One region of the Thalassotalea sediminis genome, then DNA from elsewhere that is predicted to be linked to it. Evidence: riboswitches for the same ligand, from Rfam matches in the RefSeq annotation. Region 1 holds a riboswitch; each other region holds the start of a gene.

The links. A riboswitch is a leader RNA that binds a small molecule or an ion and turns the genes downstream of it on or off. The one in region 1 is predicted to bind cobalamin.
Region 2: linked by a shared signal. The riboswitch ahead of QUE09_RS14445 (ABC transporter ATP-binding protein) and the one ahead of QUE09_RS05210 (hypothetical protein) in region 1 are both predicted to bind cobalamin.
Region 3: linked by a shared signal. The riboswitch ahead of QUE09_RS14400 (TonB-dependent receptor domain-containing protein) and the one ahead of QUE09_RS05210 (hypothetical protein) in region 1 are both predicted to bind cobalamin.

The regions. Positions count from the first base shown of each region.
Region 1 is NZ_AP027361.1:1,155,100-1,157,371, reverse strand. It holds gene QUE09_RS05215 (cobyrinic acid a,c-diamide synthase CobB) at 1-498, opposite strand, end outside; gene QUE09_RS05210 (hypothetical protein) at 501-1,106, opposite strand; cobalamin riboswitch at 1,288-1,491, opposite strand; gene fdx (ISC system 2Fe-2S type ferredoxin) at 1,751-2,089, opposite strand; gene hscA (Fe-S protein assembly chaperone HscA) at 2,108-2,272, opposite strand, start outside.
Region 2 is NZ_AP027361.1:3,162,080-3,164,351, forward strand. It holds gene QUE09_RS14440 (FecCD family ABC transporter permease) at 1-244, opposite strand, end outside; gene QUE09_RS14445 (ABC transporter ATP-binding protein) at 244-1,014, opposite strand; cobalamin riboswitch at 1,102-1,309, opposite strand; gene QUE09_RS14450 (gluconate 2-dehydrogenase subunit 3 family protein) at 1,503-2,213, opposite strand; gene QUE09_RS14455 (GMC family oxidoreductase) at 2,215-2,272, opposite strand, start outside.
Region 3 is NZ_AP027361.1:3,153,787-3,156,058, forward strand. It holds gene QUE09_RS14400 (TonB-dependent receptor domain-containing protein) at 1-1,258, opposite strand, end outside; cobalamin riboswitch at 1,295-1,454, opposite strand; gene QUE09_RS14405 (cobalamin-binding protein) at 1,511-2,272, opposite strand, start outside.

The DNA.
Region 1 (2,272 bases):
CACGCCCGAAAATGGTAAGTCAGGTCGAAAATTAGCTAAGCCATGAGTAACCGCCCCAAACGTTTGAGCCATTGCTTTAGCATCAATCACCCCGAGCACAGGAATAGCAAAATATGTAGCTAAATCAGCACTACTTGGTGTGCCGTCAAATAGCCCCATGACACCTTCAATTAAAATGAGGTCTGACTGTAAAGCGGCTCGATAAAGCAACTCTTGACAGCCTTGTTCACCCACTAGCCATAAATCCAATTGATAAACCAACTCACCACTTGCCTGTCGTAATATCATCGGGTCGATAAAGTCTGGACCAACTTTAAATACTGTTACTTTACGCCCTTGATTACGGTGATAACGTGCTAATGCTGCCGTAACCGTTGTTTTACCTGATCCTGAATGCGGCGCAGCTATCACTAATGCAGGACATGTTGCGCTATCGCTGTTTGTACGACAAGGCTTTGATTGGAAAACATGTTCACTTTTATCTGTTGTCCGCTTCATTTTTAAACCTTACCATTCCTTAATTTTGCAATGAGTTTATTGGTAAAAAAATGGTTCATGGTAAAGTCCAAAACAAAGGCAACAAATACGTAAAAAATAGGGTTTGATATTGATCGTAAGTAATATTTATCTACACGCGAGGTATATTCTGCCCACGATAAGTTTGAAAAATTGCCTGAAAATACGTAATAGCTACCATTTGAAATGAAGAATGCAATCGAGCTAGCAACAAATAAACCTAATGCAACTTTAGCAAAGTTCTTTAGGTGTGATGTTTCATACCACATAGGTTTTACATATCTCCCTATGCTAAACATTACGCCATAACTTAGCACTAAAGCAGGGTAAGATGTAGTGATACAGTCACCAAATTGTCCACGCATATACGAAGCACCAAGATCTATGGCAACCGTTAACAGATAATAAAACCAAAAGGCCTTTATGCTGCGTAAATACATTCCCGCTAAAAAAAACACCGCTATCGAGGCACTTGGCAGATTATGCAAACTTGAAAAATGTTGCCCACGCGTAGCGAGTAAAAGTAACGTAAGGATAATAAATATGGCACTTAAAATACCATATGCATGTGTAATCTTGACTGATTTCATAACATTCCCGTTATTGAAAATTAAATTTCACGGTGTTTGAAATCAAAGTTGAGAACGGTCGAAGAGTCAGGTCATTTTAACATTACAGACAGTAATCGTATCAATGCATCCATAGGTAACATTCGTATGCACCTTGGATTAATTACAACCATTTACAGCTCTGAATACCGCCCACCGCAGTTGTCGAGTAATCGTTTAGGCCGGTCTCCGGACTCCTGATCATCGCGTCTGCAACACCTTCCCATATTTCGAACCAAACGTAATGACTCGTTTCTAAATACAGTGGTTTTGTTGCTGCTCACAGTTACCGTTGCGGGGGCAGTACTGGTTTTTCACCAGTTTCACGTTTCATCGTCAATAAACACCGTTCACTATATATGAACTTATGATTATCTAAGACACCTAAATCAGCGCTGATACTACGTGATAGCTGCCGTTAGTTCAACAGTTAATGAACTAAAACGTCTTGTCGATAAAACAGGGAAACAACTTAATTGATACCGTTAAAAATACGTTTTACGGGCAAAGCCCCCTACTGAACGAGCACCACCTCACTATGGGGGTTAACATTGACAATAAAAAAAGGGTAATAACATCACTGTTATTACCCTTTTTTTATTGTCAAAGCTAAATACTTAGAAGCCTTAGTGATTCTCAGATACCATATTGACGGTGTATCTTGGGATCTCAACAACTAAATCTTCATCTGCAACAATAGCCTGACAGCCAAGGCGAGATTCAGGTTCTAGACCCCACGCTTTATCTAACATGTCGTCTTCAAGTTCGTCACTTTCTTCTAACGAGTCAAAGCCTTCACGGATAATGACGTGACATGTTGTGCATGCACATACTTTTTCACAAGCATGTTCAATATCTATGTCATTTTTCAACGCAACATTTAGTACACTTTCACCCTTTTCCGCTTCTAATACGGCACCATCAGGGCATAATTCTTCATTCGGTAATACGATAATTTTTGGCATGATTGTCTCTTTACTCTACTATAAGTCGTCAACCGTATGGCCTGACAATGCTTTATTAATCGAAGCATCCATTCTGCGTTCTGCGAATGTCGCTGTTTTTATATTTACTTTCTCAATCAATTTTTCTATTGCGTCAGTATCCTGCCCTTGGCTAGCCTTAGCAAGATCTGCAAGTGCATTTTC
Region 2 (2,272 bases), 1.9 Mb from region 1:
TCTGCATTAATGCCCCGGCAGCTGCTAAGGCAAATCCAGCTAATAAGCCCATTAAAACTCTAGGTAGTCTAATTTCAAGTAAAATAGTTTGATAGATTGGCTGTTGGCATTGCGCACTTACACATTGCCAAACCTGAGAAAAACCAATTTCTGTTGTACCAAACCCCATAGAAAATAACAGTGATAGCAGTACAATAATAGATAGCACCAAGATACCAGGCATAAAAGGTATACGCGTATTCATTAGCAATGCCCACCAAAGGTTACCCGTAATTTCCCGGTAATGGGGTTGTTATCAACCAAACATTCCATTTGAAAAACCTGTGTTAACAGTTCAGCCTGCAACACCTTTTCAGGCACATCAAATGCTATCACTTCGCCATGAGACATAAGCATAATACGCTCGCAGTACAAGGCAGCCAGATTTAGATCGTGTATGGTCATCACTAGGGTTAACCCCAAATCTTTAACGATAGATAAAATTTGATGCTGATAAAAAATATCGAGATGGTTTGTTGGCTCATCCATAATCAGAATTTCGGGCCGTTGAACAATCGCACGTGCAATTAAACATCGTTGTTGCTCACCGCCAGATAACGTATTGAAAGCCTGATGTTGCTTATCAATTAAATCCACACGCTCTATTGCTTGACGTAAGGTTGTTAGATCAGCCTGAGTACTCAAATCAAAATAATTCTTGTGTGGAATAAGACCCATTTTAACCACGTCAAATACGGTCAAATTGAATACAGACTCTCGGTGTTGACTTACCACCGATATCTTTTGTGCAATTTCGCGTCGACTGAAGTCTTCAAGCGGTGTGTCTATAAGAGAAATAGAACCTGATTGAGGAAAATACTCTCGATAAAGGCATTTTAAAAAAGATGTTTTACCTGCACCATTAGGTCCGAGGATGCCAACAGTTTCGCCAGCATTCACTGCGAAATTAATACCTTTAAGTATCAATTTTTCATCAACAGACCAAACGAGATTTTCCGCACTTAAATGTAACAAAACACCATTACCTATGAGTATGCGTGCGGAGGTCAGGTTATTAATAGCGATGCTTGATAATAACTTAACTATGTTACCCGCACAGTTAGTAAATATCTTTTCATGGCAGGTCTCCTGACTTTTAGGGATGTCCCAAGATTTACCTTCCCAGTGTTAACACCAGTGGTTTTAAAACTCAGCCCTAATTACAGTTGCGGGAACAGTTGTGGAATTACACCACATTCCCTTTTAAGCCTTGGTGTTTTTACACATTTTGTCGGTAAAAATTTAAGGCACCATAAAAATTGCGGCTACTCTACCACAGTCAGTATGACAACACCAGAACTCAGCATTCTAGGTGGCTATGAGTAAATTTGAATAAAGGAGAGAGAGAACGAGATATAGACTTTCTAATAGAATAAACATCCAAACATAGGTTGCTTCATGCATTATCAAAAGGCTATAAATAGCCTTGGTTAGCGATAATATTACCTAACCAAGGCTTGCATTTACAACGTTAAACCTAATTTTTTAACGACTTGTTCAAGGTGAACCATCGCTTCTTTTGTTGGCCCAGGGTAGTCTCCCATAATAGGCACATTGCCTATATAACCAATATCTTTCATTCCGGCAGGACTAGAAAAGAATGCAGCCAATACTAATGATCTAAAACGAGAAAAAGCAGGAATAATTTGTGCAAATTCTTCGTTTTTAACATTTTTGTCATAGGCGATATCATCAATAATCATTAACTGCTCTGCAGAAGATAACTCATTAAAGGTTTTACCAAACCTCAACTTGGCTTCATCACCAATCCACAGCAATGTAGATAGGATAGTTGTTCTATCTCGCTGTTGTCTGCTGTATGGAGCACTTACCCATTCATCTACAACATCAGGCACGCCCACTTCACTTCCAGATGGTACTTCTCCTTCGCGTGGAACGAGAATATCGGACAATGTCGCCACTAAATTTAACTGTGACTGAGTCAGTGTTTTTGGCCAAGGTGATTTAGGTGGAATAATTAAGTTTGGATCTTTGCCGTATCCTTTGGCAGTAATTGGTGACAATTTTAACGTTGGCCAATGTCCAATACCCTTGGTGAGTTCTGTCTCAACAGCAAACGCAACGCCGGCAGGTATCAGACTGCTCGCTGAAAGCGCGCCTAGCCATTTTAACGATTCGCGGCGCGATAACTTAACTTCATATTTCTCCGTCATATTATAGCGCTCCCTTTTTCATTTGTTCAGATAACCATGAGGCATTTCTCATCGCTAAT
Region 3 (2,272 bases), 1.9 Mb from region 1:
AACTTAATGGATAATAAAGATCATTAAACGTTGGTGCTTTAAAGCTCGTTCCCGTTGACAATACAACACGAGTATCATCACTTATTTGGTACCCCAGACTTGCGTTATAAGTAGTCTCTGAGTCTACATCTTCCACATCATCATAACGCAAAGCCAACTCATAACTGAATTTATCTTGGTTATAAACAGTGTGAGCAAAATAACCGGCGATATCACGTTGCGTTTCAACAAACTCACTTGAACCTCTTAGCTGTTCTTCATAAAAGTCAGCACCAACATTTACCTGCCAGTTAGCAGAAAACATTGTATGATTTAACAACGACACTTGGTCTCGGCGAGTATCAAAAACATTGCCTTCATTTTTTGCTGTACCATTACCATAACTAATATTTGAGGTACGGCTCTGCCCTATAGAAAGTTGCGTACTATTGGCATAACTCGCTAGCGTTGTTTGATAAGCGGCAGCTATATTCCACATATGGTTATTAACCGCAGATTCATTATGCCCAGCGCTATCATATTCTGTATCGCCCTGATCTACTTGCGCTAGCCACGTTAGTGCCAATGCCTCATTTACCTGTTGTTGACCATTGATTGCTAAAGAATCATAGTCAAATCCGTCATCATCTGACTCTGCATCATCTTTTACGTCAAAGCCGTCACTTTCTTCATGGTTAACACTAAAGCTCGTTGAACCGTCACCGTGCTCTAAACCAAAACCTGCACTATATTTTTGATAATTATCACTGCCGAAAGTCGCACTAGCAAAGTATTCACCACCGTCTACTTTACGGGTAAATATCTGAATAACACCACCAATAGCGTCTGACCCCCAAAGCGCTGCTCGTGGGCCTTTAATTATTTCAATGCGATCAACTAATTCAGGTGCAATTTCATTTAAATTTGTAGTACCTAAAGTTGCCGAGCCAATTCGAATGCCATTGATCAAAACCAAGGTATGTCCTGAGTTTGCTCCTCGCATATATACTGAAGCATTTTGTCCTCGGCCTCCATTCGCGGAAATATCAATACCCGAAACGGTTGCTAATATATCTAAAACAGATTTAGCCTGAATTTCTTCAATATCAGCACGGGTAATTACAACTTGTGAAGCTAATACGTCTTCAGCGTTAGTTGCCGCTCGGTTTGCTGTAATGACAATATGCTCATCTGCTTCTAACACAGGTGTATTAGCAAAAGTTACAGGAGATATGGCAAGTGCCGCCAATATAGACGACGTGATAAGTTTATGTTTCATTTTTTCCTCGCTACCAAAGCCCACCGCATTGGTAAAACTTAATTAAAAATCTAAACCGGTCTCCGGGCTTTTGACGGTCAACGAAAAAACTACCGTTGAATATTGTCAATTTACCGTTGCGGGGGCAGCACAAGCGTTTCACTTGTTTCCCTTCTTACTTAGTTTTTCGCTAAGTGTTTAGATTTTGTATCATTCTGATCAAAGGCGATCAGAGGGTTAAATACTACGACCGAAATGTCAGTCGTAGTGATATTACTTTCGCTGCTTATCAATGAGTTCACAAAGTGACGATAACTCGTCTAGCGACCTTGAGGTCATGCGATAAAGCATATCGGCGTTAGGATGTATAAACGCATTATTTTTCACTGCTGGCATATCCGGCCATTGTTGCCAGTTAATTTTATCGGGCGACTGATTACCATGTGATGATGGCTGTATAATGATTTGCGGTGCTTTAATAATCACCTGTTCAATATTAATTTGAGGGTAATCTGTTTTACTTTCTTTAAAAGGGTTTGTTGCACCACACACTTGTATTTGCTGTTGTAACCACGCGTTTTTTGCAATTGTCGTCAGTGGTCTAGGCCATAACTCATAAAACAATGATATTGGCGTAGCATTTTGATAGGTTTCTTTTAGCGTCGCTAATTGTGCCAAATATTTATCTGCTTGCTGGTTTGCGCTACGTGATAGCCCTGTCCATTGCCCTAAATCTCTTAATTCTTTTGCTACATCTTCCAAGGTAGTAGGGTTAGAGTAAACAATAGGAATACCAAATGTTGCTAATCTCGCCAGATCATCCGCTGGGTTACCTGATTTCCATGCAATAATAAGATCAGGGTTAGCAGCGAGTATTTTCTCAATACTAAGTGTTGCATAGTTACCAACACGTGGAATATTTTTTGCTTTTAAAGGAAAATCGGCATGATCAGTCGTACCAATAATAAGATCCCCCGCACCTATTTGAAAAAGGTTTTCAACGATATGTGGCGCTAAGGCAATAATTCGTTTAGC